Regions from separate parts of the Blastococcus sp. SYSU DS0753 genome, predicted to be linked through region 2. Evidence: riboswitches for the same ligand, from Rfam matches in the RefSeq annotation. Region 2 holds a riboswitch; each other region holds the start of a gene.

Region 1 (9,585 bases), on a different contig from region 2:
CGAGGACCAGGCGGCGCAGGTGCTGGACGCCGCCGAGGTCGAGGCGGCGCAGCTGCGGGCCGATGCCCGCCTGGAGGCCGACGCCCGGCTGCGCAAGGCGCACGAGATCAAGGAGCTGGCCATCGACGTCGCCGACCAGCTCCGCGTGAACGCGCAGCGGGACCGGGCCGAGGGTGCAGCCGTCCTGGAGAAGGCCCGCGCCGACGCCGAGGAGCTGCTGCGCGCCGCGGCGGCCGAGCGGGACCGGCTGGCCGCCGAGGCCGCGGCGGAGCGGGACCGGCTGGCCGCCGAGGCCGCGGCGGAGCGGGACCGGCTGGCCGCCGAGGCCGCGGCGGAGCGGGAGCGCGTCGCGGAGCAGGCCCGGCGCGACCGGGCCGCTGCCGAGGAGGCGGCCGGCGCCCGCCTGGCCGCGGTGCGCGTGGAGTTCGAGGACCTGTGCCGGCAGCGCGACCAGGCCCGGGAGTCGCTGCGGTGCCTGACGGACCGGATCGGCGCGGCCCTGCAGGCGGTCGGCGTCCCGCCGGCCGAGGAGCTGGCGCTGCTGGGCGCGCGGCGCGAGCCCGTCGCGGGCTGACGGCGCGGCGCGGCGGCGCCGGTGACGTGACCGGCCCCGCGTGATGAGAGGCTGACCCCCACGGTGATCGCACCGGCGCGCGCCAACAGGGAGGTCAGCGGTGGACGAGGTCCGTGAGGTCGTTCAGGTCGAGGGTGGCGTCGTCGTCGGGCACGACGGTTCCAAGTGTGCGCAGGAAGCGCTGCGGTGGGCCGGTCGGCTGGCCCACCGCGCCGACGTCGACCTGCACGTGGTGCGCGCCTGGTCGATGACGACCGCACCGCGGCCCGCGACCTGGGAGCCGGGCTACGTGCCGCCGCTGCCCGACTGGGAGCAGGCGGTGCACGACGAGCTCACCGCGCACGTGGCCGCGGCCGGTCTGGACCCCGCGGTGCGGGTCACCGGCCACGTCGTCCACCGCGCGCCGGTGCCCGGCCTGCTCGCCGCCGCCGAGGGGGCGGCCCTGCTGGTGGTCGGTGCGCGTGGCCGCGGTGGCTTCTCCGGGCTCCTGCTCGGCTCGGTCAGCGACCAGCTGGTCCACCACGCCGCCTGCCCGGTCACGGTGGTGCGCACCGGGGCCCAGGGGCGGGACTTCACCGCCGACGAGGTCGGCGCCGCCGTCGGGGAGTGACCCCGGCGGCCCGGGGCGGGCGTCGGGCAGACTGCCGCTGACCTGCGGACCCACCGCGGGCAGGCGGCGGGAGGAGACGCGCGTGCGCGACTTCGCGGGCACGACGGTGGTACCGGTCGGCGAGGGGCCGGAGGACGTGCTCGTCGACGCGGCCGGGCGGGTCTGCACCGGTCTGGCCGACGGCCGGGTCGTGCGCACGGCAGGCCCGGGCGCCCCGGTCGAGACGGTCGCCCGCGTGCCGGGCCGTCCGCTGGGCCTGGAGTTCCTCGGGGCGGACGAGCTGCTGGTGTGCGCGTCCGACGCCGGGCTGCTGGCGGTCTCGCTGGCCGACGGGGCGGTGCGGACGCTGGTCGACCGGGTGGCCGGCCGCCGGCTGGAGGCGGTGAACAACGCAGCCGTCGCCGCGGATGGCACGATCTACTTCACCGACTCCTCCCAGCGGTTCCGCATCCCGCAGTGGCGGGCGGACCTGGTCCGGCGGACCGCCAGCGGCCGGCTGTTCCGCCGCACCCCCGACGGCACCGTGACCGAGCTGCTCGGCGGGCTGGAGTTCGCGAACGGGGTCGCGCTCGCCGCGGACGAGTCCTGGGTGGCGGTCGCCGAGACCGGCGCGGCGCGGCTCCGGCGAGTGTGGCTGACCGGCGCCCGGGCCGGCGCGAGCGAGGTGTTCGTCGACGACCTCCCCGGCCACCCCGACAACATCGCGCTGGGATCCGACGGGCTGGTGTGGATCACCCTCCCCAGCCCGCGCGTCGCGGCGCTGGCCGCCATCCACCGGCTGCCCGCACCGCTGCGGGCGCTGCTGAGCGCGCTGCCGCCGGCTCTGCAACCCAGCCCCGGCCGGACGCTGGGGGTGCTCGCCGTCGACGAGCACGGGGCGACGGTGCACCGGTTCAGCGGGGAGATCCCCGGGTTCGAGATGCTCACCGGGGTGCGCGAGTCCGGCGGCACCCTGTGGTTCGGCAGCCTCACCGGCAGCACGGTGGCCACGGTCGCCGTCTGACGGCCGGGATCAGTCCGGCGCCGTCGTGCCGTAGACGGCGGGGAGCCAGATGCCGAGCAGGACCTCGACGACATCCTGCTCGGCGACAGCGGGGCCGTCCCCGCTGAAGGTGGCGTAGAGCACCCGCTCGTTCATCGAGGTCAGGGCGACGGCGAGGTCGCGCGCAGCCGGCCCCGGCGGCGCGGCGCCCCGCGCGCGCTCGGCGTCGATCGCCGCCGCCGAACGCTGCACCCAGCGCTCGAGCACCGCCGACCACAGCGCGCGCACCTCGTCGTTGGTGGAGCGGGCCTGCGCCCAGGCGACGGTGAGCGAACGGTGGGTCCGGAAGGTGTCGTAGTAGGCGCCGATCGCGCGTGCCCAGCCGTCCCGCGCCCCGGCCGCCGGGGTGTCGAACGCCCGGCGCATCGCCGTGTCGGCCTCGGCCACGACGCGATCGAGCAGCGAGAGCAGTACCGCGTCCTTCGACGAGAAGTAGAAGTAGAACGTCGGGCGGGAGATGCCGGCGCCGCGCGCGAGGTCGTCGACCGAGATGGCCGCCAACGGCCGTTCGGCGAGGAGGCGCTCGGCGGTGGCGAGGATCGCGAGCTCCCGGTCGTCGCCGGAGGGCCGGACTGGACGCCGTCCCCGCCCAGCGGCGGGCACATGACTCGCGGCAGCCGGCACGGAGCGGAGGATAGCCGCACGCGGCCCCGGCTCGACACCCCGTTGACTCGCTCGACACTGCGTCGATAGCGTCGGCGGGCCACCCGCGGCGCGGGGTGCGGCCGAACGGCCCGGCGGAGCGAACCGGAGAGTGCTGGCATGACCACCGAGCACGTGGACGTCCTGATCGTCGGCGCCGGGCTCTCCGGCGTCGGGGCCGCCTGCCACCTGGAACGGGAGCGGCCGGGGACCAGCTACGCGGTGCTGGAGTCGCGGGCGGCGCTGGGCGGGACCTGGGACCTGTTCCGCTACCCGGGCATCCGGTCGGACTCGGACATGTTCACCCTGGGCTACTCCTTCCGCCCGTGGCGGGAGCCCGAGTCGATCGCCGACGGGCCGACCATCCGCCGGTACATCGAGGAGACCGCCCGCGAGTACGGCGTCACGGAGAGGATCCGCTACCACCATCGCGTCGTGTCGGCGGAGTGGTCGAGCGCCGAGGCCCGCTGGGCGGTCACCGCCGAGCGCGCCGACACCGGCGAGACGGTCACCCTCACGTGCACGTGGCTGTCGGTCTGCTCCGGCTACTACCGCTACGACCAGGGGTTCCGGCCGGAGTTCCCGGGCGAGCAGCGCTTCCGGGGGCAGCTGCTCCACCCGCAGCACTGGCCCGAGGGCATCGACCTGACCGGCAAGCGGGTCGTCGTCGTCGGTAGCGGCGCCACCGCGGTCACGCTGGTGCCCAACCTGGCGGAGCAGGCCGAGCACGTGACCATGCTGCAGCGCACGCCCAGCTACGTCATGTCGCTGCCCGGCCGTGACCCGATCGCGCAGAAGCTGCGGGCGCGGCTGCCGGAGCGGGTGGCCTACTCGGTCGTGCGGTGGAAGAACGTGCTCACCAGCACCGCGCTCTACCAGCTCAGCCGGCGCCGGCCGGCCCTGGTCCGCTCGCTGATCCGTCGCATGACGCAGAAGCAGCTGCCGGGGGTCGACGTCGACACGCACTTCAACCCGCCCTACGACCCCTGGGACCAGCGGCTGTGCCTGGTGCCCGACGGAGACCTGTTCCGCGCCCTCCGCCGGGGCACGGCGTCCATCGTCACCGACCGGATCGCGACCTTCACCGAGGAGGGGATCGAGCTGACGTCGGGCGAGCACCTGGCGGCCGACGTCGTCGTCACCGCGACCGGCCTGAACCTGCTGCCGGTCGGCGGGATGCGGATCGTGGTCGACGGGGAGCCGGTCGAGCTGCCCGAGCGGGTGTCCTACAAGGGCATGATGCTCTCCGGCGTGCCCAACTTCGCCATGGTCATCGGGTACACGAACGCCTCGTGGACCCTCAAGGCCGACCTGGTCAACCGCTACGTCTGCCGCCTGCTGGACCACCTCGACGAGCACGGCTACGCGTCGGCCACGCCGGTCGCCCCGCCGGAGGGCGGGGGAGCGCCCTTCCTCGACCTCGCGGCGGGCTACGTCCAGCGCAGCCTCGCCGGCCTGCCGCAGCAGGGGCGCCGCACACCCTGGCGGCTGCACCAGAACTACCTGCGGGACGTCGCCATGATGCGCCGGGGCTCGCTGGAGGACGAGGGCATGACCTTCCAGCCGCGCGTGCCTGCAGCCGCCCACGCGGATCGGGTCGTGGCCTGATGGGGCCCTACGCCTTCGCGGGCGGGACGGCGGTCGTCACGGGCGCCGCCAGCGGGATCGGCGAGGCGCTGGCCGCGCAGCTGGCCGACCGGGGCAGCCACCTGGTGCTGCTGGACCGCGACGCCGACCGGCTGGCGGCGGTGGCCGGGCGGATCGCCGCCGACCACCCGGCCCTGCGGGTGGCGACGCACGTGGTCGACCTGGCCGACGACGAGGCGACAGCGCGGGTGGCCCGGACGCTGGTGGCCGAGCACCCCGAGACCACGCTGCTGGTCAACAACGCGGGGGTCGCCCTGGGCGGTCGCTTCGACCAGATCGGGCTGGCGGACTTCGAGTGGGTCCTGGCGGTGAACCTGCGCGCCGTCGTCCGCCTCACCCACATGCTGCTGCCCGTGCTGAAGACCCACCCCGGCGCCCACGTCGTCAACGTCTCCAGCGTCTTCGGCATCTTCGCCCCGGCCGGGCAGGTCGCGTACGCGACGAGCAAGTTCGCCGTCCGCGGGTTCAGCGAGGCGCTCCGCCACGAGCTCGCCGACGACGGCATCGGCGTCACGGTCGTCCACCCGGGTGGGATCCGGACGCGGATCGCCGAGAGCGCCCGCACCGGCGCGGGCGTCTCGGTGGAGGAGTACGAGAAGGGGCGGGCGCAGTTCACCAAGCTGCTGCGGATGCCGCCGGAGGACGCCGCCGCCCGCATCGTGGCGGCCGTCGAGCGCCGCCGCCCCCGGCTGCTGATCGGCTGGAGCGCCACGGTGCCCGACGTGCTGGTCCGCCTGCTGCCCGGCACCTACTGGCGGCTGATCGCTCGCCGGGCGACCGCGCGGCCGAGGGGCTGAGCGCCGGAAAAGGTATTGCCGGTGCCAGTAGAACGGGGACGTGACCGACCCCTCCTGCCGGATCGTCGAGCTCGGCCCCGACGACGACCTCTTCCCCTCCTGGTGCGAGGTGTGGGCCGCCTCCGGCCGGGCCGCCCGGCCGCAGGACCCGCCCCGGCCGGCGCAGGAGGACGTCGCGCTGGGGCGGGAGCTCGTCGCGCCCGGTGGCTCCCGGGACGGCACCCACCGGGCCGCCCTGGTGGACGGCGCGGTCGCCGGCGCGCTCCGGCTGATCCTCCCGCGCAAGGACAACCCGACGCTGGCGGTGGTGGACCTCGCGGTGCACCCGGCCTCCCGGCGCCGTGGCCTCGGGAGCGCGCTGCTGGCCGAGGCCCGGGTACTCGCTGCCGCGCACGGCCGCAACTCGCTGGTGAGCGAGGTGGACGAGCCCGGCGCCGGGGCGCCGGGCCGCGCCTTCGCCGAGCGGCACGGCTGGTCCTGCGACCTGGTGGAGACCCGCCGGGAACTGGTGCTGCCGGTCGACGAGGACCGGCTGGGGGCGCTCGAGGCCGCGGCCGGCGCCGGGTACGAGATCGTCACCTGGCGGGACCGCACCCCGGACGCGCTGCTGGCCGACCGGGCGCTGCTGGAGCGGCGCATGACCACCGACGCACCCCACGGCGATCTGCCGGTGGGGGAGGAGGAGTGGGACGGGGACCGGATCCGCGAGTACGAGCGGACCCACGTCGCCCGGGGCCGGACGGTGCTCAGCGCGGGCGCGGTGATCGGCGGCCGGCTGGTCGGCTTCACCGACCTGCAGATCCCGCTCGCCCAGCCGGCGCTCGCCCACCAGGGCGGCACGCTGGTGCTCCGTGAGCACCGGGGGCACCGGCTCGGCGCCCGGATGAAGGCGGCCGTGCTGCGGGAGCTGGCAGCGGGGGTCCCCGGCGTCCGGCGGATCAGCACCTACAACTCCGAGGGCAACACGCCCATGGTCGCGGTCAACGAGGCGCTGGGTTTCCGCCCCGCCGGCGCGCTGTCGTCCTGGTCGACCCGCCTCTGAGCCGGGCGGTCCCACCGCCGCCGGCCGCGTGCGGTTGACTGCCGGGGTGGACCGTTCCATCCCTGCGGAGTTCGTCCGCGCCCACACCCGGCCGGTCCGGCCGGACCTGGTGCCCGAGGTGGAGCTGCTGGTCGCCGCCGACGTCGTCGCCCTGTGGGAGGCGATGGAGACCGAGCACGGGCGCACCTCCACGGACCCGCCGTTCTGGGCCGCGGCCTGGCCGGGCGGCCAGGCGCTGGCCCGCCACGTGCTCGACCACCCCGGCCTGGTGGCCGGGCGCACCGTGCTGGACCTGGGGGCGGGCAGCGGCCTGGTCGCGGTCGCGGCGGTCCTGGCCGGCGCGACCGCGGTGCTCGCCAGCGACGTCGACCCGTTCGCGCTGACCGCGATCGCCGTCAACGCCGAACGGAACGGCACCCCGGGCATCACGCCCGCCGGCGACGTGCTCGGGGGCGAGCCGCCCGACGTCGCGGTCGTCCTCGCCGGCGACGTCTGCTACGACCGGGAGATGACCGACCGGGTGCTGCCCTTCCTCGAGGCGGCCCGGGCCGGCGGTGCCGAGGTGCTGATCGGTGATCCCGGGCGGGTGTACCTCCCCGAGGACCGGCTGGAAGCGCTGGCGGTCTACGACGTGCCCGACACCGAGCCGTCGCCCACCGGGCCGGTGCCGGTGCGCCGGACCACGGTCTGGCGGCTCCCCTGACGGTCACCTCCCGTTCCTTTTCCCGCCAGGGGATTGTCACGAACGGATAACGCTGGTTACCGTGGGTCCCGCCCGGCCGGTCGTTCTCTCCCCATCCGGGGGAGGTCCGCCGGGCGCCGCCGAGTCGCCCGCCGAGGGCGAGCCGGGGACCCACCGAAGTACTGGGGTGAATCGCGCGCCGGGGCACGTCCTGGCGCGGGTAGGGCCGCTTCCCGCCCGAATCCGTCAGCTAACCCGGTAGGCGGCACGACGGAAGAAACGGAGAGCCGCCGCATGGCGAGCCTGCGGGCCCACCTTGCACGGAACCGCAGCCGGTACGGAGCCTCGCGCGCGCCTTCCCCGCGCTGAGCGCCCGGGCGTACGCCCGACACCGCTGCCCCTCGACCATCCCCGCAGCAGTTCCCGCCGCCGTCGCCGGCCCTGCCGCCCCCTGCCCCTGGAGCAGTTCCTCCCCATGAACCTTCGCGCCACCTCGATCACCCGTGCTCTCCGCCCCACGACCGGGCGCCGTTCGACGAAGACGGTCCGCCGTTCCGCGCTGCTGCTCCTGGCGGTCGCCGCGGCAGGCGGCCTGCTGGCCAACGGCGTCGTCGCCGACGAGCCGGTCGCCCAGGCCGAGCCGGAGCTGGCCTCCGTCAGCGTCGCCGAGCAGCTCGGCATCACCGACGAGACCCCCGCGCCCGACGTGACGGTGGCCGCGGCCGACACCCTCGGCCAGCTGGCCGCGAGCCGCAGCGAGCGCGCGGCCGAGCAGGCCGCCGCAGCGGAGGCGCGGGCCGCGGCCGAGCAGGCCGAGCTGGACCGCCGTGCCGCCGAGGAGGCCGCCCGCCGCGCCGCCGAGGAGGAGGCCGCGCGCAAGGCCGCTGCCGAGGAGGCCGCCCGCAAGGCCGCTGCCGAGGAGGCCGCCCGCGTGCAGGCGGCCCGGGAGCAGGCCGCCCGCACCCCGGCGCCGGCCGCACCAGCCCCGGCCCCGGCCCCGGCCCCGGCTCCGGCTCCTGCCCGGAGCGCTCCCGCGCCGGCCGCCGCGGCCCCGGCCGGCTCCTTCCAGGAGTACGCGATGGGCAAGCTCGGCGGCTCGGGCAGCGAGTTCAGCTGCCTGGAGAGCCTGTGGGGCAAGGAGAGCGGGTGGAACCCGAACGCCCAGAACCCGCGGAGCACCGCCTACGGCATCGCGCAGTTCCTCGACTCCACCTGGGCCGGGACCGGCATCGCCAAGACCTCCGACGGCTACCGGCAGATCGACGCCGGCCTGATCTACATCAACAACCGCTACGGCTCCCCGTGCGGCGCGTGGTCGCACTCCCAGGCCACCGGCTGGTACTGAGCGGGCCTCTGCCCCCGCCCCTCGCCCGCGCGGGGCGGGACCCTGCGGCGAGGCCGTTCCAGCACGTCACCACGCTCGGGTGGTCTTCGGACGGGGGCGTCCCCGCTGAGGCATTGGAGGCTTTACCTGCGTCGTCGGCCCCGAGGACGCAGGTAGAGCTTCCAATGCCCGGGGTCGGCTCAGCGCAGCCGAGCCTCGGCTCCAGGCCTAAGGTCGGTGCAGCGTGCACGGAGGGGGAGCGATGACCGAGGCCGACGACGCCGACCGGACCACCCCGCAGAGCGGGATCGTCGGGCGGTCGATCGACGAGTTCGTGAACCAGTTGCGGTTCTTCTCCGACCGCGCCCGCAACCTCGCCGGGAATGCGACGTCCCGCCTCCCGCTGCCGGCCCTGCCCAGCCCGCCCGGGGCGATGTCGGCGGCCCAGCTGCGCGCCGTCAAGGAGATGGTGACCGCGCAGCGCACCTCGATCGCCGCCATGCGCGCTCAGCTCGACGCGTTCGACCAGCAGCTCGCCGTCTTCGAGCGGATCCTCGACCCCCTGGTCGAGTGGAGCACGACCTGGGCGCGGCTGGAGGAGGCCGTCGGCGACATCGTGCGCCGGGAGCCGCCCGTCGAGCAGTGACGGTCAGCCCGCCAGCGACCTGACGAGCAGCACCGCGCCGGAGAGCAGGCACAGCACCAGGGCGGCGCGGCGCATGGCCGGCAGGGCCAGCCGCCGGCGCAGGGGTCCGGCGAGGAGGAAGCCGGTCAGCACGAACGGCACCAGCCCCGCACCGGTGAGCAGCCCGCCCCCGTCGAGCTCGCCGCCGGCGACCAGCACGCCGAGGGACAGCAGCGTCGTCCCGACGAAGAACACCGACAGGTTCGCCCGCTGGGCGGCCGGGGTGGGCGCGCGGTAGGTGACCACCAGGGGCGGTCCGGGCGTCGCCGCGACAGTCGAGAGCGTCCCGGAGGCGAAGCCGGCGACGGTGAGCGCGCGCCGCCCGCCCGGCAACCGCACCCCGGCGAGCGACGCGCCACAGGCGAGCAGCACGACGACAGCAACCGTTATCCCCAACAACCGGCCGTCGATGACCTGCACCAGCCCCAAGCCGACGACAACGCCGGGGGCCGAGGCGAGCATCGCACCGCGGAGGTTGTCGAACTCCAGTGCGGACCGTTCGCGCCACACCACCGGCAGCAGCGCGGTCAGCGTGCCCAC
Region 2 (9,585 bases):
GCACCGACGGGGCCGGCGCCAGCCGCGCTCGGCGGGTCACGCGCTCGGCGGCGGCGGCCCAGGCCGCGCACCCGCGGCACGTGGCGAGGTGCGCGTCGAGCTCGTCGGCGGGCATCCCGAGCGGCTCGCCGTCGAGCCGCGCGGAGAGCGCCTCGCGGCAGGTGTGGCAGGACATGGTTGATTAGTCGCCGCCGGGCATCGCCCGGTTCCGGGCCTCCCGGGTGACCTGCGACACGCTGACGAGGACATGGACGACCTGGCACGCCTGGCCGCGGACGCCGCCGACGGCGACCCGCTGGCTGCGGCCACCCTCGTGCGGGAGACGCAGTCCGACGTCTGGCGGCTCTGCGCCGCGCTCGGCGACCGGGCCTCCGCCGACGACCTGACGCAGGAGACCTACCTGCGGGCGTTCGGCTCCCTGCACCGCTTCGAGGGCCGGTCCTCGGTCCGCACCTGGCTGCTGGCCATCGCCCGCCGGGTCTGCGCCGACGCGCTGAAGTCCCGCCGCCGGCGCCGGCTGACCCTGGTCCGGGAGTCCGCCGACCTGGAACTGCTGGCCCCGCCGGGCGCCGCGGACGCCGTCGGCGAGGGCGCCGCGGTCGCCGACCTGCTGGCCCGGCTGGCCCCCGACCGGCGCGAGGCGTTCGTGCTGACGCAGCTGCTGGGACTGCCCTACGCCGAGGCCGCGGAGGTCGCCGGGTGCCCCGTCGGCACCATCCGCTCCCGGGTGGCGCGGGCCCGGGCCGACCTCGTGGAGTCCCTCGCTGCGGTGCGCGAGGAGGCCGGCCCGGGCGAGGCCGCGCTCAGCTGACCGCGCGGCGCCGGCACCCGCACCTCGCCGTGCCACAACGGGCCCATCGCGCGCACCCGCCACCGCCGTCCCACGCGTCGGGACCAGCACTGCGCCTAAGTGCATCGATCTGGTAGACATTGCGCCGTGACGCGGACGACGATGCTGCTCCTGGTGAGCCGCCGACACGTCGACCTGTTGCGCGTCTGCACCGCCGCCTGTCCGGGCTGCTGAGCCCCCGCGCCTCCCCGGCGCCACCACGTCTCACCCTCGCCTCACGCGGTCGCCGCTGCGCGCCCGCGTCCTGAGACCCCGGAGCCAGTGCCCGTGAAGACCCTGATCCTGCTCGCCCTCGCCGGGCTCGGTGCCCAGCTCGTCGACGGCAGCCTCGGCATGGCCTACGGCGTCACCTCGACGACCCTGCTGCTGGCCATCGGCACCAACCCGGCCGCGGCGTCGGCGACCATCCACCTCGCCGAGATCGGCACCACGCTCGCCTCCGGGCTCTCGCACTGGAAGTTCGGCAACGTCGACTGGAAGGTCGTCGCCAAGGTGGGGGTGCCCGGTGCGGTCGGGGCGTTCGCCGGCGCCCACTTCCTGTCCGGCCTCTCGACGTCGGTCGCGGCGCCGGTCATGTCGCTGATCCTGGTCTCGCTGGGCGTCTACATCCTGGTGCGCTTCACGCTCCGCGGCATCGACCGGCGGAACGTCGGCAAGCCCATCCGCCGGCGCTTCCTCACGCCTCTGGGCCTGGTGGCCGGCTTCGTCGACGCCACCGGTGGCGGCGGCTGGGGACCGGTCGGCACGCCGGCGCTGCTGGCCAGCGGCCGCATGGAGCCGCGCAAGGTCATCGGCTCGATCGACACCTCCGAGTTCCTCGTCGCGCTGGCGGCCAGCCTCGGCTTCCTGATGGCGCTGGGCTCGGCGGGCATCGACCCCCTGTGGGTCGCCGGGCTGCTCGCCGGCGGCCTCGTCGCCGCGCCGATCGCCGCGTGGCTGGTGCGGCACATCCCGCCGCGCATGCTGGGCTCCCTGGTCGGCGGGATGATCGTGATCACCAACACCCGCACGCTGCTGCGCAGCGACTGGGTGGACGCCGGCGACGCCGTCAGCGCCCTGGTCTACGCGGTGCTCGCGGTCGTCTGGGTGCTGGCCGTCGTCCACTCCTACCGCCAGTACCGGCGGGACGCGCGGCTGGAGTCGGCCGACGCCCTCGCCGAGGTGGCCGAGCAGAACGTGGCCGCCGACGCCACCGACTCCCGCGAGGTCCCGGTCGGCGCGGGCCGACCCAGCGCCCCCCGCGACTGACAGGGCGCCGCACGGCACCCGCCGGCTGCTCCTAGCGGCCGGCCAGCAGGAAGGCCTCCAGCTCGGCCGGGAGGCCGGGTCCGGGCTGGTCGGCGGGGCGGTGCGCCGGCGGCACCGGCCGCTCGTGCGAGCGCAGCCACGCCCAGGTGTCGGCGACGGTCGCCTCCAGCGCCCGCGTGGCCAGCCCGAGCTCGGCGGCCCGGGTGGTGTCGACGTCCCAGGCGGTGCGGGCGACCTCGTGGCGCAGCCACAGCGGCAGGTGCAGCCACTCCTGGACGCCGGCGGCGAGGAGGTCGGCCTCGGGCACCGGTACCCACTCCGCCGCGCTCCCGGTGACGACCCGGCAGAGCTCGAGCAGGCCGCCCAGGGTCGTCATGCCCGCCGGCCCCGTGGCGTTGACCGCACCGGTGCGGCCCTGCCCGGCCATGTCCACGAGCCAGGCGGCCAGGTCACGGGCGTCGACCAGCGCGATCGGCTGGGCGACGCCCTCGGCCGGGACGACCACCCGACCGCCGCTCGCGATGCGCTCCAGCCACCAGCCGAGGCGGTGGATCGGGTCGGAGGGGCCGACGATCAGGCCGGCACGGGCGGCGAGGAAGCGGCCACCGACGGCGGCGGCGAGCTCCCGTTCGCCGAAGGCCTTGATCGGCCCGTACTCGTCGTCCTCGGTGTCCCAGGTCGGCTCGCCGTCCTCCGGGCCGAGCGGCCCCGGCGGCCAGTTGCGGTACGCGTTGAGGCTGCTCACGAAGACGTAGGAGCGGACCCGGCCCAGCGCCGCAGCGGCGTTGCGGGCGGCGGCCCGGGTCTGGCAGGAGGTGTCGACGACGAGCTCGGGCTCCCACTCCCCCAGCGCGCGCGGCAGCGCGCCGGGGTCGTCGCGGTCGCCGTGCAGCGCCCGCGCGCCCTCCGGCGGCGGACCCGTCAGGCCCCGGGTGAAGGTGGCGACGTCGTGCCCGCGAGCGAGCGCGGCCTCCACCACGTGCCGGCCGAGGAAGTGGGTGCCGCCGAGGACGAGGAGTCTCATGCCGAGCACTCCAGCCCGGTCGGCGCCCGCGCGTCCAGGGAGTTCGCCGGCAGCGGATCCGCCGTCGGCGGACGAGCGCTACACCGCGCGGGACACCGGCAGCGTGGGCACCTGCGGAAGGGGCGTGGAACGGGCCGCGGCGAGCACCATCTGGGGCGAGGACGGCAGGCCCCGCCGGGTGCACAGCCGCAGCGCCCGGGCGCCGGTGAGGACGTCGGTCTCCGGCGGGACGACCAGCAGGTCGGCCCGGCGGTTCCCCCCAGCCCAGGTGAGGCAGACGACCTGCGGGTCCATGCTCCGGAAGCCGCCGGCGCGGACCGTGCGGCCCAGCACCTCCAGCTTGCGGGGGGCCGGCTCCCAGGCGTCGAGGGCGTAGGTGAACCGCTCCACCCGCACACCACGCCGCTCCAGCGCCGCGATCAGCTCCGGCAGCTCCACGGCGAGGTCCCGGCTCCGCGGGAACCACGCACCGTCGAACGCCGAACCGCCCGATCCGGCGTCGGCGCGCAGGCTCACCCGGACGTCGATGCCACCCCGGAAGCCCTCGATCGCCGGAACCGTACGGGTGATCGTCGCCATGAGCGTTCGGCCGCCTTCCTCTTCCCAGGGAGCCGGGGAGACGGCTCCGAGGTCAACGTAGGACGGGTGCGAGGCGAGACTTCTCGACGGCGTGGCGGGCGCGTCGGACCGCTCCGGCCAGTCATCACGATTCGTGACCTGACGAGCACGGAGCCCGCGCCGCGGACCGTGCGCCGCCGGTACGAGCACCGCACACGGGCAGTCGGGGGCGGGCCACGGCGAGTCAGTCCGCGCGGGGCCGCCCGCGATGGAGGCTCCGCGGCCTTGCCGTCGGGGACGGCGGTCTGCCTACCGTGCTGCGTCCACCAACGGGTGGGCCCGGATGGCGGACCGCCGAACCTGCCCACCGCCACCGGACCCGTGCACACGACGGGCAGGCGCGGGGAACCCACGAGATCCTGGCCCTCGGCCTCGGGGTGAAGCCGCAGCACGCGGCCGGGCAGCTCTCGCCCGAACCCGACAGCTAACCCCGCAGGCGGCGAGAGGCTTCCCCATGCTCAAGCACCGCACGGCACGACCCGGTCGCTCCACCCGCACCTCCGCGGCGGCGGCGGCCATGGCACGTCCGGCCGTGGTCCTCGCGGCCGCCGCGGCCGCCTCCCTCGCGATCGCCGGTCCGGCACAGGCCCACCCCGGGGAGCACACGGTCGTCCCCGGTGACACGCTGGGCGGGCTCGCGGCCGCCCACGGCACCTCGTGGCAGACCATCCACGCCGACAACCTCGCCACCATCGGCGCCGACCCGAACGTCCTGCGCGTCGGGCAGGTCCTCGTCATCGGCGGATCGGGCGCCGCCCCTGCCGCCCCCGCCCCCGCCGGCGGCGAGTACGTGGTGCAGCCGGGCGACACGCTGGGCGGCATCGCCGCCCGCCACGGCACCACCTGGCAGGACGTGCACGCCCTCAACCTCGAGGTCATCGGGGCGGACCCGAACGTGCTGCGCGTCGGGCAGCGACTCACCCTCGTCGGCGGCCCGTCGGCGGCCCCGGAGCGTGCCAGCCGCGCCGCGGACCGGCCGGCCCTCGACACCGCCGCCTACGGCGCGTGGGAACCGCACGTGCGCCCCGCCGTCGCGGAGGTCGCCGCGGAGTTCGGCATCCCGACGGTGCTCACCCGCCCCGGCCACAGCCCGTCGGAGGGCCGCGCCGCCGACTTCATGGTCTACGACGACCGGGCCACGGGCGACGCGCTCAGCCAGTACGTCATCGACAACGCGGCGCGCCTCGGCGTCGAGTACGTGATCTGGCAGCAGCGGATCGCCGGGACGTGGACGGGCTGGGCCTGGCAGCCCATGGAGGACCGCGGCTCCCCCACCGCCAACCACATGGACCACCCGCACGTGGCCTTCGTGCCGGCGCCGTAACGGCCCCATGACGCAGCGAGCCCCTGCCCGGATCACCGGGCAGGGGCTCGCTGCGTCATGGGCGGATCAGCTGGGCTTGGGCTTGCGGTTCTTGGCCTTGCCGCGCTCGGTCTGGTCGAGCACCACCTTGCGGATGCGGACGCCGGCCGGCGTGACCTCCACGCACTCGTCCTCGGCACAGAACTCCAGCGCCTGCTCCAGGTTGAGGATCCTCGGCGGGATCAGCCGCTCCAGCTCCTCGGAGGTGGACTTGCGCATGTTGGTGAGCTTCTTCTCCTTGGTGATGTTCACGTCCATGTCGTCCGGACGGGAGTTCTCACCCACGATCATGCCCTCGTAGACCTCGGTGCCCGGCTGGACCATGAGCTGGCCACGCTCCTGCAGCGAGAACATCGAGTAGGTCGTCGCCACGCCCTGGCGGTCGGCGACCAGCGAGCCGGTCGGCCGGGCGCGCATGTCGCCCAGCCACGGCTCGTAGCCCTCGAGGTTGCTGTTCAGCACGCCGGTGCCGCGGGTCTCGGTCAGGAACTCGGTGCGGAACCCGATGAGGCCGCGGGAGGGGACGACGTACTCCATCCGCGCCCAGCCGGTGTCGTGGTGCACCAGGTTCTCCAGCCGGCCGCGGCGCACCGCGAGAGCCTGGGTCAGGGTGCCGACGTACTCGCCGGGGGTGTCGATGGTGACCCGCTCGACGGGCTCGTGCAGCTTGCCGTCGATCTCCTTGGTGACGACGGTGGGCCGGCCGACGGTGAGCTCGAACTCCTCGCGGCGCAGCTGCTCGACGAGGATGGCCAGCGCCAGCTCGCCACGGCCCTGCATCTCCCAGGTGTCGGGGCGGTCGGTGGGCAGCATGCGCACGCTGACGTTGCCGACCAGCTCCTGGTCGAGGCGGTTCTTGATCAGGCGGGCGGTGAGCTTCTTGCCCGACTTGCCCGACAGCGGCGAGGTGTTGATCCCGATGGTGATCGAGATCGAGGGCTCGTCGACGGTCAGCGGGGGCAGCGGCCGCGGGTCGTTCGGGTCGGCGAGGGTGTCGCCGATCATGATGTCCTCGATGCCGGCGATGGCGACCAGGTCGCCGGGGCCGGCGCTCTCGGCCGGCGTCCGGGTGAGACCCTCGGTGACCAGCAGCTCGGTGATCTTGACGTTCTTGATCGTGCCGTCGACCTTGCACCAGGCGACCTGCTGGCCGCGCTTCATCTCACCGGAGTGGATGCGCAGCAGCGCCAGGCGACCCAGGAACGGCGAGGCGTCGAGGTTGGTGACCTGCGCGCGCAGCGGCTCCTCGGCGTCGTACTCCGGCGCCGGGATCGTGTCCAGCAGCGTCTTCACCAGCGGGCCGAGGTCCGGACTGTCGGGCACGGTGCCGTTCTCGGGCTTGGTCAGCGACGCCTGCCCGGTGCGGCCGTTGCAGTAGACGATCGGGAACTCGAGGGCGTCGGCGTCCATGCCGGCGTCCTCCATGAGCTCCATGAACAGCTCGTAGCACTCGTCGACGACCTCTTCGATGCGGGCGTCGGAGCGGTCGGTCTTGTTGACCGCGAGGATGACCGGCATCCCCTTGCCGAGCGCCTTGCGCAGCACGAAGCGGGTCTGCGGGAGCGGGCCCTCGGAGGCGTCGACCAGCAGCACGACTCCGTCGACCATGGAGAGGCCGCGCTCGACCTCGCCACCGAAGTCGGCGTGGCCGGGGGTGTCGACGATGTTGACGACGACGGGGTTGCCGTCCTCGTCCGCCAGGCGGATCGCGGTGTTCTTCGCGAGGATGGTGATGCCGCGCTCGCGCTCGAGGTCCATCGAGTCCATCACGCGGTCCTGCGTGGAGTCGTTGTCCGTCCCCTCGCCCTTGGCGCGGCCGAGCGCGCCGGCCTGGCGGAGGAGGGCGTCGACCAGGGTCGTCTTGCCGTGGTCGACGTGGGCGACGATCGCCACGTTGCGCAGGTCGTTGCGGGTGGGCATGCGGAAGGGCACCTCGGGAGCTCGGGGGCGCGCCGCGCGGACGCGCGCGGGCATCAGGTCAACAGCCTTCGGGGCCCCGACCTTCCCTACACTCTAGGTGCTCAGCGCGCGGACACCGCCTCTCGCTGCTTGTCGACCACCCCGTAGGTGGCCCCGGCCGCGGCGACAGTGACCAGACTCACCGCGAACCAGGCGGGGAGACCGGCGCCCAGGGCGAGCACGTGCGCGAGCACGAAGGCGCCGACGTAGAGGGCGGCGAGCCCCGCGGTGACGGCGGGGCCCCGCCGTCGGGCGGCGATCCAGGCGGCACCGATCCCACAGGCGGCGAACACCGCGCCGCCGAGCGCCCGGACGCCGGTGCCCTGGGCGATGCCGAAGCCGGCGGCGAGGCCGACGGCGACCAGGAGCGAGGCGGGGATCCGGGCGAGGGCGGAGGTCGACATGTCCCCCAGTGTCCCTGTCGAGGAGTCGACCGCGGCGCCGCCCGGCCGCCTGGCATGGTCGCGGGGGTGTACGCACGGACCCGCCTCCTGGCCCTCGACGACGCCCCGGTCCTCACCCACCTCGTCCGCGCGGACCGGGAGTTCCAGGCGCCCTGGGAACCGGCCCGCGACGAGCGGTGGTACACCGAGGCGGGTCAGCGGACCGACGTCCGGGCGGCCCTCGAGCGGCACGACGCCGGGCTCGCGCTCCCCTGCGTCATCCTGGACGACTCCGGCGCGGTGGTCGGGCGGATCACGCTGAACAACGTCGTGCGCGGGGCCTTCCAGTCCGGCAGCCTCGGCTACTGGGTCGCCTCGGCCGCCAACGGCCGCGGGCTGGCCACCCGCGCCGTCGCCGAGATGCTGCGCCGGGCGTTCACCGACCTCGCCCTGCACCGCGTGGAGGCCGGCACGCTGCTGCACAACGCGGCGTCCCAGCGGGTGCTCCAGCGCAACGGGTTCGAGCGGTACGGGGTGGCACCGCACTACCTCCGGATCGCCGGGCGCTGGCAGGACCACGTCCTGTTCCAGGTGCTGAACCCTGCGATGGCGTAGCCCCCCGACCGACGCAGAGGGCCCCGGACGGCGAACCGTCCGGGGCCCTCGCGACGTGCTGGAGCGGCCCCCTGCGCGGGGGCAGAGGGGTCCTTACGCGGTGCGGAGCACGGCCTCGATCTCGAGCTCGACGTTGATCTTGTCGCCGACGACGACACCGCCGCCGTCCATCGGCATGTCGATGTCGACGCCGTACTCCTTGCGGGAGATCTCGGTCTTGGCGCTGAAGCCGGCGCGGGTGCCGCCGTAGGCGTCCGGGCCGAAGCCGTTCAGCTCGAGCGCCAGGACGACCGGCTTGGTGATGCCCTTGATGGTGAGGTCGCCCTCGACGGTCCAGTCGGCACCGTCGGTCTTCACGGCGGTGGAGCGGAAGGTCATCACGGTGTGGTTGCCGACGTCGAAGAAGTCGGCGGACTTGATGTGCGCGTCCCGCTGCTCCTGCCGGGTGTCGATCGAGTCCATGTCCACCGTGGCGGTGACGCTGGACTGCGTCGGGTCCTCGGCGGTGACGATCTCGCCGGAGAACTCGCGGAAGTAGCCGCGGACCTTGCTCACCATCATGTGGCGGACGGAGAAGCCGACGGTGGAGTGGCTGGCGTCGATGTCCCAGGTGCCGGCGATGTAGCCGGGGATCTGGACGCTGGTGCTGCTGGTCATGGTGCCTCCCTGGTGGTCCTGCGTGGCGGTGCGATGTCTGGCGTCAGCGTAGTTGAGCGCTTAACTATTCCGCCAGTATCCTGTGCCCATGACCATGTCGGTGTCGTCGGAGTCCCTCCCCACGGGTGAGCCGCGCTGGCTCGATCCCGAGGAGCAGAAGGCGTGGCGCGCCTGGCTCTACAGCGCCCAGCTCCTGCTGGACCGGCTCGACCGCGAGCTCAGCCACCGCACCGGCATCTCGCACGCCTACTACGAGATCCTCGTCGCCCTCTCCGAGGCGCCCGAGCGCATGATGCGGATGAGCGAGCTGGCCGACCGGTGCCTCTCCTCCCGGAGCCGGCTGTCGCACGCCGTCTCGCGGCTGGAGGAACGCGGCTGGGTGCGCCGGCAGGTGTGCGCCGAGGACGGGCGCGGCCAGCTCGCCGTCCTCACCGACGAAGGGTTCGCCGCCCTGGAGGGTGCGGCGCCGGTGCACGTCGAGGGCGTCCGGCGCGAGCTGTTCGACCAGCTCTCCCCCGCGCAGGTGGTCGCCATGCGCGACCTCGGCGAGACGCTGCTGCGCCACCTGGACCCGATGCGGATGCCCTGAGGCGCCCGGCCTCGTCGCACCGGCCGACCCCACGACGCCCCTAGGGTCTCCTCATGGAACCGCGCAGCAGGAGGACCGCCCTCGTCGCCGGCACCGTGCTGCTGCTCACCGGATGCGGCGGCCCGGCAGCACCCGAGCTCGCCGTGCTCGACCGGTCGGCGACGGCCGAGGACGCCGTCCCGGACGGCGTCGAGGTGCCGGAGGGGGTCGACGACCTGCGTCACGTCGCCGAGGCGGACGGCGCTCAGGTCTACGCCGGCCGGGGCTCGGCCGACCACC
Region 3 (9,585 bases), on a different contig from region 2:
TCTGGGCGCGGAAGGACGACGGCGCCTGGTCGATCCCCAAGGGCGAGCACGACCCGGCCGAGGACGCCGAGGCCGCGGCGCGCCGGGAGTTCGCCGAGGAGCTGGGCTGCCGGGTGCCCGCGGCGGTGCTGCACCCGCTCGGCGAGGTGCGCGGCCGCAAGCTGCTCGCCGTCTGGGCCGGCGAGGGCGACCTCGACGCCGGGGCGATCACCAGCAACACCTTCGAGCTCGAGTGGCCGCCGCGGTCGGGCCGGGTGCAGGAGTTCCCGGAGATCGACCGCGCCGCCTGGTTCGACCTCGCCACCGCGCGGGTGAGGATCGTCCGCGGCCAGCTGCCCTTCCTGGACCGGCTGGACGCGCACCTCACCGGCTGACCGGCGGTGGGTCAGCCGGTGCCCTCGGCGGCGATCAGCTCGGTGACCTCCTGCGGGGGTGTCGAGCAGTCATCGGCCGAGGGCTCCTGGTCCGAGGCCAGCCCCTCGATGCCGACGTCCTCGACCGGCTGGAAGCCGAGCCGCTCGAGGTGCGCGGGCACCCGGTTCTGGGCGTTCACCACGTGCGAGCGGGAGAGCCAGCCCAGGCCGTCGTCCACCTGGAAGTCCATGCCGCCGCCGGGTGCCCGCTGCACGTGCCCGGGGGAGGGGAGCAGGCCGACCAGCTGCACCGCCTCCGCGGCGGTCAGCTCCGCCGGCGGGGAGTCGAAGTAGTACCAGCCGGCGGCGCAGACGCCGTAGATCGTCGGCCCGAACTGGGCGTAGTTGACGTACAGCTCGAGCATCCGGCGGTCGTCGACGAACGCGGCCAGCTCGACGGCCAGGAGGGCCTCGACCCCCTTGCGCCAGGCGCTGAGCTCCTGGTTGAGGAACAGGTTCTTGGCCATCTGCTGCGGGATCGTGGAACCCGAGGGGTCGTCCTCTCCGGAGAGGTGGGCCGTCGCCCGGCTCCACAGCGCGTCCCACTCGAAGGCGCCCGAGCGGTAGGGGAGCTGCGCGTCCTCGTGCGCGATGACCGCGGCGAGGAAGTTCCGGGAGACGTGCTCGACCGGCACCGACTGCTGGATCGCGCCGTCGGGGTTGGCCACCATGAAGGCCGTCGTGGGCGGGTCCACCCAGCGCAGCGAGAGCACCACCAGCGCCTGGACGACGCCGACCACGGCCAGCACGCGGACGACGCGACGGACCAGCCCCCGGCGACGCCGCGGAGGGCGGTCCCGGCGACCCCGGCGGCCGCGCGGCGGCGGGAGCGGACGCTCGGGCGCGGGCGGGAAGGGGCCCTCCGGCCGGGCCGTCGGGTAGGCACGCCGCGGCTCCTCCCCGGGCCACGGGCGCGGCGGCGGCCCGTACTGCGGCGGTCCGTACGGCGGCTGCCCGTAGGGAGGCTGCCCGTACGGCGGCTGCCCGTAGGGAGGCTGCTCGTAGGGAGGCTGTCCGTACGGACGCTGCTCGTACCGCGGCGGGCCACCGGCCGGCGGCGGAGCGCCGTACCAGTCGTTGCCCACCGGCGGTGGACGGTCGAACCGGGGACGCCGGGCGGGCTCCGGCTGCGGCAGCGGCTCGGTGGGCCGGCGGCGGAGCCAGCGGGTGGTGCGGCGGTCCGGCGGGACGGGGGCCATGAGGCGGTGCTCCTCAGGTCGGCGTCGAACCGTCATCCTAGGGAGGTTTCCTGTGAGCCCCGTCGACGTCCGGCGTCCCGAGCCCCCGGAGCGACCGGACGGGCGAGTCGGTGCGAGGCGGGTCACCCCTGGCGGGGCCTCAAGGTCGGGCGCGGAACGGCCGACGTTCTCCAGGTGAGCCGGTCAGGAGCGCCCGAGGTGGCGACGCTGCGCGTCATGGCGCAGACGCTGGCCATCTTCTACGGCTTCGGCGGCGCCGCCGGGTTGCTCATCGCATCCGGGGCCCAGCCGGGTGCCCTCCGCTCGGTCCTGCTCGCGCTCTCGCTCACCGCGCTGGCAGCGGCGGTCGTCGTCGCCCGGTGGGGCGCCCGGTGGCCGCGCAGGGTCTTCGACGTGGCGGTGGGTGCCGCGGACGTCCTCATCGCCACGGCCGTCGTGGCCAGCCCCGACCCGGTCACCGCGCTGGCCGCCGCCACGCTCATCAGCTTCGTCGTCGTCGACGCGCACCTGTTCTTCACCGGGCGCCAGGCGTGGGCGCACCAGGCTCTCGCGGTAGCCGCCGTCACCGCGTCCCTGCAGGTCTCCGGTGGCGTGCCGCTCACCACCGCGCTGGGCCTGGACGTCGTGCTCGTCGGCCTCGGCGTCGTCATCCGGCGGCTGGTCATCCGCGCCTCGGGCGCCAGCCGCGACCCCCTGACCGGTCTGCGCAACCGGCGCGGCTTCGACGAAGCGCTCGACGAGCTGCTGTCGGAGGCCGGCCGCACCCGCGAGCCGCTGTCGGCGGCGCTGCTCGACGTCGACCACTTCAAGTCGGTCAACGACACCTACGGCCACGAGGCCGGTGACCGCGTGCTGTGCCGGGTCGCCGACGTCTGGCGGGCGCAGCTGCCGGCCGGGGCGGTGCTCGCCCGGCACGGGGGCGACGAGTTCTCGCTGCTGCTGCCCGGCGTCCGCGCCACGACGGCGCTCGCCCTCGTGCGGCGCATCTGCGCGTTGCACCCCGACATCTCCCTCTCCTGCGGGGTGGCCGGCTACTCGTTCGGCGAGAGCGCCTCCCAGCTGATGCGCAGTGCCGACCGCGCCCTCTACGACGCGAAGGTCCTCGGCCGCGGCCGGGCCGAGCTCTTCGAGGGCACCGGTCCGGCGGTCGACGGCGCGATCCGACGGGGCACGCCGCGGGCCTGGTGAGCCCCGGCACGGCGTCCTGGCTCACCTGCGGTGGTCCTGGCTCACTGTCGACGCTGAGCCAGGACCCCTAACGATCAGGTCACCTGATCAACATCGGGCTCACGGCAGGCCGGCGTGCGGGACGGCGACCTCCGTCGACACCAGCACCGCCTCGCGCACCGGTGCCCGCGTGTGCTCGTAGAAGTCCGGTGCGCAGCACAGCAGCAGCGTGCGGCCGTCGTCCCCACCCAGCGCGCAGGCGTAGACGCCCATGCCGTCCGGTGCGGCGATCTCCTCGACGATCGCGCCGCCGGCCGCCACCCGGACCACCCGGGAGTTCAGCCCGTCGGCGACCCAGACGTGCCCCTCGGCGTCGAGCGTGCACCCGTCGGGGGCGACCACCACCTGCCCGATGAGCTCCTCGACCGAGTCGCCCACCGGCATCGGGCCGAGCTCCGCCCACACCCGGCGGCCGCCCAGCGAGCCGTCGGCGGCGATGTCGAACGCCGTGAAGCGGTTGCCCCACGTCTCGCCGACGACCAGCGTGCCGCCGTCCGGGGTGATCACCGAGCCGTTCGGGAAGCGCAGGTCCTCGGCCACCACGGTCACCGTGCCGTCGGGGTCGACCCGCTTCACCGACGCCGGGGCGGGCGCGCCACCGCCCATGAGGTCGAAGCCGAAGTCGCCGACGAACGCCCGGCCGGCGGCGTCGACCACCATGTCGTTGAGGTGCCCGCCGCAGACCGCGGAGAGGTCGGCGTGCGTGGACACCTCGCCGTCGGCGACCCGGAGCAGCCGGTGGTCCTTCATCGACACCACGAGCAACGAGCCGTCGGGCAGCCAGCCCAGGCCCGAGGGCTGGTTCTCCACCTCGAGGACGACGTTCTCCCCGCCGCCGGGCGAGACCCGGCTGACGGTGCGCCGGTAAAAGTCCGAGACCCACCACTGCCCGTCGCGCCACCGCGGCCCCTCGAAGTAGGAACCGCCCTCCAGCACCGTCCGGAACTCTCGCGTCGCCATGGCACCGGACGCTACGACGCCGCGGCGCGGCGCACGAGCCGGTCCCGCGCTGTTTCACCGCTCCCCACCTGGGCAGATGCGAAGAATGCGTCGACGGAGAGTGCGCCGGTGATTGTGCGGGGGGTGTTCGAGCGGACCCTGCGGGCGGTCGAGCGCTGGGAGGTCCTCGACGCCCCCAGCTACCCGGTCGAGCACGGCATCTCGCTGACCTTCCTGCTCGCCGGGCGCTATGCCCGGCCGCTGCAGGACCTGCTGCACGGTGTCTGGCTCGGCCACCCGCTGCACCCCGCCCTGGTCACCGTGCCGATCGGGTCGTGGACGGCGGCCCTGGCCCTCGACGCCTTGGACGCCACGGGCCGCGGCGGGCCGGGCTCCGGGGCGGCGGCCCGCACCGCGGTGCGGGTCGGCGTCGCCGGCGCGGTGGCCGCGGCGGCCACCGGGCTGACCGACTGGCAGCACGCCCACGACCAGGCCCGCCGCGTCGGGCTGGTGCACGCCGGGCTGAACAGTGCCGCGCTCGCGCTCTACACCTGGTCGCTGGCCGATCGGGCCCGCGGCCGGGCCGCCCGCGCGCGCGTCACCGCCGCCGCGGGCTACGCGGTCACCGTCGCCAGCGGCTGGCTCGGTGGCGCGCTCTCCTACCGGCACGGGATGGGTACCGACCACGCCGTCCGCAGCTACGAACCGCGGCGCTTCACCGACGCCGCCGCCCTGGCCGACCTGCCCGAGGGCGAGCCGGTGCCGGTGGACGTCGACGGCATGCCCGTCGTCCTCGTCGCCACCGGCGGTGCCGTGCAGGCCGTCGGTGGCCGCTGCCCCCACCAGGGCGGGCCGCTCGGGGAGGGCTGGCTGCACCGCGGCGACCTGGTCTGCCCCTGGCACGGGTCGCGGTTCGACCTGGCCACCGGTGAGCCGGCCCAGGGCCCCTCCACCGCACCGCTGCCCTGCTTCGACACGCGGGTCCGCGAGGGCCGGGTCGAGGTGCGCCGCCGGGCCGACTGGCGCACGCCCACCGCGATCACCACCGTCCAGGAGGCATCCCGATGAAGGCCGACGAGGTTCTGACCGCCCACCACGACGTGCTGCGCGGGCTGCTGCGCGACCTGGCGGAGACGACCGGCGAGGAGACCGAGCGGCGGGAGGAGCTGCGCGGCCGGCTGCTGCGGGAGCTGGAGATCCACACCCAGATCGAGGACGAGCTGTTCTACCCGGCCGTCGTCGACGTCTCGCCGCTGCTCTCCCTCGCGCACGCCGAGCACCGGCAGATCGACGACCAGCTGGCCACCGTGATGCGCACGGCACCCGACGACCCGGAGTTCACCACCGAGGTGCGCATGCTGGAGAAGACGCTGCGCCACCACACGATGGAGGAGGAGCAGCGGATGTTCCCCCAGGCGCACGCCCTGGGCGAGGAGCGGCTCGAGCAGCTCGGTGAGCAATTGCGCGCACGGCAGCGGGAGCTGGTGGAGTCCGGCGGCATGCGGCTGATCGTGCGGCTCAAGCGGGCGACGCTGCGCCTGGTGTGAACGCCCCGGTGCCCCGGCCGCATCGGCCGGGGCACCGGGGAGAGCGCCGGATCAGACGACGCGACGCGCGGTGTTGTAGCCCCACATCGAGTCCACCGGCACGACCGCCACCGGGTTGCCGTAGGTGGAGGAGTGCACCATCAGCCCGTCGCCGATGTACATGCCGACGTGACCGACCGGGTCGTAGAAGAAGATCAGGTCGCCGGGCTGCAGGTGGGCCCGGTCCACGAAGACCCCCGCCGTCGACTGCGCCCGCGAGGTCCGGGGGATCTCCACGCCCGCGGCCTGGTAGGCCGACCAGGTCAGGCCCGAGCAGTCGTAGCCGCCGGGGCCGGTACCGCCCCAGACGTAGGGCTTGCCCTGCTGCGCCAGGGCCGTGTCGACGGCGACCTGCGCGGCGTGGGTGGGCGCCACGACGGGCGTGGTGACGACGGTCGTCGTACCGCCGCCACCCCCGTCACCGGTGGAGGCGGTGGCGGCGAACGGGGTGAGAGCGATGCCCGCTCCGGTGAAGAGGGCGAGCGCCGCGCCGCGGACGGAGCGGCGGGTGGTGGACGTGCGCGTGGTCGTCATGGACGACGGTTCTCCTGTTCTCCATCGACCGCCTACCGGGTTAGCTGACGGGTTCGGGCGGGGAACTCGCCCGGCTTGACCGGCTCGCGGCCACGCTTCACCCCAGTGCTGCGGTGGGTCCCCGGTCCGGGCGGCGGTCGGATCCGACGCCCGGTTCGGCGGTGCCGGACGGGTGTCACCGGGAGCGGTGACGACGGGATCCCGTCCGGACCGCGACGACGCTAGGTCGGGATCCGTCCACCTACCCACCGGCCGACACGCGGGGGACCGGCCCGCGAGCGGCGTGTCGACCACGGGGGCGGGCCCGGGCGACTCGCGCGTCGACCACCGTGGACGCGCGGACGACGGCGCGAGGCGCGGCCTCGCCGGTCACCGATCGTCAGCGCACGCTTACTTCCTCCGTCGCGGCGGGTCCGCACGCTGTGCGCTCCGCCGTGTCCGCCGCGTACAGGGCTGATCCGGAGCCTCCCGGGGCGCCGTCGATGGAGTGACTACACCTAGCAACGACGCACAGGGAGCGGGAGAACCGGACGTCGACGGTTCACTTCCCGGTGGCAGACGCCTGGCAGTTTCCCGGACGTTCCACGGGGGATCTCGAGGCAAGGGGAGCAGGATGAAGGCAGGGAGGGCGGCCGTGGGAGCGGCCGCGGCGCTGGCGCTGGTGGCGGTGTCCCCGGCGACGGCACTGGCGGACGGCGGCGAGGACGACATCGTCACCGTGGCGGCGGGGCTGGACGGACCGCGTCAGCTCAGCGAGTTCAAGGGCCACCAGCTCGTGGTGGCCGAGGCCGACTCCGGCGAGGTGTCCTCGGTGGACCTGCGCGACGGGCGGGTCCGGACGCTGCTCAGCGGCCTGGGCAACGCGCAGGGTGTCGACTACAAGTACGGCGGCCTCTTCGTCGCGGTGGGCGAAGCCCCGCCGGCGGAGGAGGGGGCTCCCCCCGTGCCGCCCGGCACACCCAGCCAGGTGGTCGTCGAGGCCAAGCCGGACGGCCAGATCCTGCGCACGTGGGACCTCCTCCAGTACGAGCTGGACCACAACCCCGACGGCCAGCAGCAGTTCATGGAGGTCGACGGCGAGCAGGTGCCGATCGAGACGCTGTCCAACCCGTTCGCGGTGCTCGCCCAGCCCAACCGGCTGCTGGTCAGCGACGCCGGCGCCAACGCCGTCCTCTCCATCGACCTGCGCAGCGGGAAGATCAGCACGTTCTTCGTGCCGCCGACGGTCACCGACACCCCCGAGTGCGCGGAGGCCGAGAACAACCCCGGCACCGTGGGGTGCGACTCGGTCCCGACCGAGATCGCCGAGGGCCCGAACGGCCTCATCTACGTCGGCACGCTGGGCGCCGAGGCGCCCGGTGCGGCGCGGGTCTACGTGCTGGACCGGCACGGCGAGGTCGTCGACGTGATCGGTGGACTGACGGGGGTCACCGGCGTCGCCGTCGACCCGCACGGCACCGTCTACGCGTCCAACGTCCTCGAGGGCTTCCCCGAGGGCCCGCCGGCGGAGGACTTCGACCCCTCCACGATCGGTGAGGTCACCCGCATCTCGCCCTCCGGCGAGCGGGCCACCGCGCAGGTGACCATGCCGACCGGGCTGGAGTGGACGCACGGGCACCTGTACGCCTCGGCGTGGAGCGTGGCCGGCTTCCTGGGCATGCCCGGCGCCGGTGAGGTGCAGCGCACCGGCTCGGGTGCGTTCACGGGCCTGCAGCCCTGATCGATCCTGCGAGGACGGCGGTGCCGCGACCGGGCCTTCCGGCCGCGGCACCGTCGTCTGCGGGGTGACCACCGCCACAGGCCGGTCGGCGGGGCGTGCGAGCATCGCCGGGTGGCCCGCCTGCTGATCGCCAACCGTGGCGAGATCGCCGTCCGCATCGCCCGCGCCGCCGCCGCCGAGGGGCTGACGTCGGTCGCCGTCGCCGCCGCCGACGAGCCGCACGCCCCGCACCTCGCCGCCGCGGACGAGGTCCACCTCCTCCCCGGCAGCGGTCCGGCGGCCTACCTCGACGCCGCCGCGGTCGTGCAGGCCGCCGTGGACACCGGCTGCGCGCTGATCCACCCCGGTTACGGCTTCCTCTCCGAGAGCCCGGCGCTGCCCCGGGCGTGCGGCGTCAGCGGCGAGGCGCCGGCGGTGGTGGGCCCCGGCGCCTCCGTCCTGGAGACGCTCGGTGACAAGGTGCTCGCCCGCGCGGCCGCCGAGGCCGCCGGCGTGCCGGTTCCGCACGGCACCGGCGACGCCGCCACCTCGCAGGAGGTCGCCGACCTGCTCGACGCGACCGGCGCGGTGATGCTCAAGGCGCGGTTCGGCGGGGGCGGGCGGGCCACCCGCGTCCTGCGCCGGGGCGACGACGTCGCGGCCGCGGTCGCCGCGCTGGCCGGCGAGGCCCGCGTCGCGTTCGGCACCGAGGCGCTGCTGGCCGAGGAGCTGGTCGAGGACGCCCGGCACGTCGAGGTGCAGCTGCTCGGTGACGCCGGCGCGGACGTGGTCGTCCTCGGTGACCGCGACTGCTCGCTGCAGCGCAATCGGCAGAAGGTCGTCGAGATCGCCCCCGCACCGGACCTGCCGGATGCCGTCCGCGGCCGGCTGCACGACGCGGCGGCGGCGCTCGCCCGGCACGTCGGGCTGCGCGGGCTGGCCACCGTCGAGTTCCTCGTGCCCGCCGGGGCGCCCGAGCGGTTCGCCTTCCTGGAGTGCAATCCGCGGCTGCAGGTGGAGCACACGGTCACCGAGGAGACGCTGGGCCTGGACCTGGTGCGCATGCAGCTGCGGGTTGCCGCCGGCGCGACTCTCGCCGACCTGGGGCTGGCCGACGGTGCGCCCCGTCCGGTCGGCACCGCCGTCCAGGCCCGCGTCCTCGCCGAGACCCTCACCGCCGACGGCGCCGTCGTCCCTTCCGCCGGCACCATCACCGCCCTCGCGCTCCCCGGCGGCCCGGGCGTGCGGGTGGACACCGCCGCCCGCCCCGGCGCCGAGCAGAGCCCGCGCTACGACCCGCTGCTGGCCAAGGTGGTGGTGCACGAGCGGCAGGGCGCGCTCGCCGACGCGCTGCGCCACCTGCACCGGGCGCTCGGCGAGGTGCAGGTCGCCGGCGTCCCGACCAACACCGAATTCCTCCGCGCCCTGCTCGCGCACCCGGACGCCGCACGCGCCACCACCACCTTCGTCGACGACCACCTCGCCGAGCTGGCCGGCAGCGCCGCGCCCGCGCCCGCGCCCGAGGCGGGGGAGGGGCTGCGCGCGCCGGTCCCCGGCACCGTCGTCGCGGTCGCGGCGGCCGAGGGCAGCACGGTCGAGCCCGGGGGAGCGGTCGTCGTCCTCGAGGCGATGAAGATGGAGCACGTCGTCGCGCTGCCGGCCGGCGGCACCGTGCGCCGGATCGCGGTGCGGGTCGGCGACACCGTGCGGCAGGGGCAGCTGCTCGCCGACGTGCAGCACGCCGACGGCGACGCCGCGGCCGACGCGGCGGCGATCGACCTCGACGCCGACCGCCCCGACCTCGCCGAGGTGCGCCGCCGCCACGAGCTGGGGCTCGACGAGCACCGCCCCGAGGTCGTCGCCAAGCGGCACGCGCTGGGCCGGCGCACGGCGCGGGAGAACCTGGCCGACCTCGTCGACGAGGGCAGCTTCCTGGAGTACGGGCCGCTGGTCTTCGCCGCGCAGGAGCGCCGCCGCAGCCGCGAGGA

The links. Region 2 has a riboswitch for cyclic di-AMP ahead of ACI799_RS07740 (LysM peptidoglycan-binding domain-containing protein). Riboswitches for the same ligand answer to the same signal wherever they lie in the genome.
Region 1: it holds a riboswitch for cyclic di-AMP, as region 2 does, so the genes downstream of both, ACI799_RS18470 (aggregation-promoting factor C-terminal-like domain-containing protein) here and ACI799_RS07740 (LysM peptidoglycan-binding domain-containing protein) in region 2, are expected to answer to the same signal.
Region 3: it holds a riboswitch for cyclic di-AMP, as region 2 does, so the genes downstream of both, ACI799_RS02185 (C40 family peptidase) here and ACI799_RS07740 (LysM peptidoglycan-binding domain-containing protein) in region 2, are expected to answer to the same signal.

What each region holds. Positions count from the first base shown of each region.
Region 1 covers NZ_JBJHAT010000031.1:23,158-32,742, reverse strand. The annotation lists gene ACI799_RS18510 (DivIVA domain-containing protein) at 1-574, shown strand, start outside; gene ACI799_RS18505 (universal stress protein) at 675-1,184, shown strand; gene ACI799_RS18500 (SMP-30/gluconolactonase/LRE family protein) at 1,267-2,187, shown strand; gene ACI799_RS18495 (TetR/AcrR family transcriptional regulator) at 2,197-2,850, opposite strand; gene ACI799_RS18490 (flavin-containing monooxygenase) at 2,989-4,476, shown strand; gene ACI799_RS18485 (SDR family NAD(P)-dependent oxidoreductase) at 4,476-5,312, shown strand; gene ACI799_RS18480 (GNAT family N-acetyltransferase) at 5,353-6,354, shown strand; gene ACI799_RS18475 (class I SAM-dependent methyltransferase) at 6,401-7,057, shown strand; cyclic di-AMP (ydaO/yuaA leader) riboswitch at 7,175-7,301, shown strand; gene ACI799_RS18470 (aggregation-promoting factor C-terminal-like domain-containing protein) at 7,512-8,381, shown strand; gene ACI799_RS18465 (hypothetical protein) at 8,623-9,006, shown strand; gene ACI799_RS18460 (TSUP family transporter) at 9,010-9,585, opposite strand, start outside.
Region 2 covers NZ_JBJHAT010000006.1:121,308-130,892, forward strand. The annotation lists gene ACI799_RS07715 (zf-HC2 domain-containing protein) at 1-175, opposite strand, end outside; gene ACI799_RS07720 (sigma-70 family RNA polymerase sigma factor) at 248-811, shown strand; gene ACI799_RS07725 (sulfite exporter TauE/SafE family protein) at 1,118-2,098, shown strand; gene ACI799_RS07730 (NAD-dependent epimerase/dehydratase family protein) at 2,130-3,122, opposite strand; gene ACI799_RS07735 (DUF5994 family protein) at 3,201-3,701, opposite strand; cyclic di-AMP (ydaO/yuaA leader) riboswitch at 4,081-4,174, shown strand; gene ACI799_RS07740 (LysM peptidoglycan-binding domain-containing protein) at 4,258-5,064, shown strand; gene typA (translational GTPase TypA) at 5,131-7,023, opposite strand; gene ACI799_RS07750 (hypothetical protein) at 7,125-7,466, opposite strand; gene ACI799_RS07755 (GNAT family N-acetyltransferase) at 7,533-8,060, shown strand; gene ACI799_RS07760 (YceI family protein) at 8,154-8,717, opposite strand; gene ACI799_RS07765 (MarR family winged helix-turn-helix transcriptional regulator) at 8,806-9,306, shown strand; gene ACI799_RS07770 (hypothetical protein) at 9,360-9,585, shown strand, end outside.
Region 3 covers NZ_JBJHAT010000002.1:39,903-49,487, reverse strand. The annotation lists gene ACI799_RS02215 (NUDIX domain-containing protein) at 1-374, shown strand, start outside; gene ACI799_RS02210 (transglycosylase domain-containing protein) at 386-1,612, opposite strand; gene ACI799_RS02205 (diguanylate cyclase domain-containing protein) at 1,787-2,800, shown strand; gene ACI799_RS02200 (SMP-30/gluconolactonase/LRE family protein) at 2,900-3,799, opposite strand; gene ACI799_RS02195 (Rieske 2Fe-2S domain-containing protein) at 3,908-4,846, shown strand; gene ACI799_RS02190 (hemerythrin domain-containing protein) at 4,843-5,325, shown strand; gene ACI799_RS02185 (C40 family peptidase) at 5,377-5,898, opposite strand; cyclic di-AMP (ydaO/yuaA leader) riboswitch at 5,913-6,069, opposite strand; gene ACI799_RS02180 (ScyD/ScyE family protein) at 6,533-7,618, shown strand; gene ACI799_RS02175 (carboxyl transferase domain-containing protein) at 7,730-9,585, shown strand, end outside.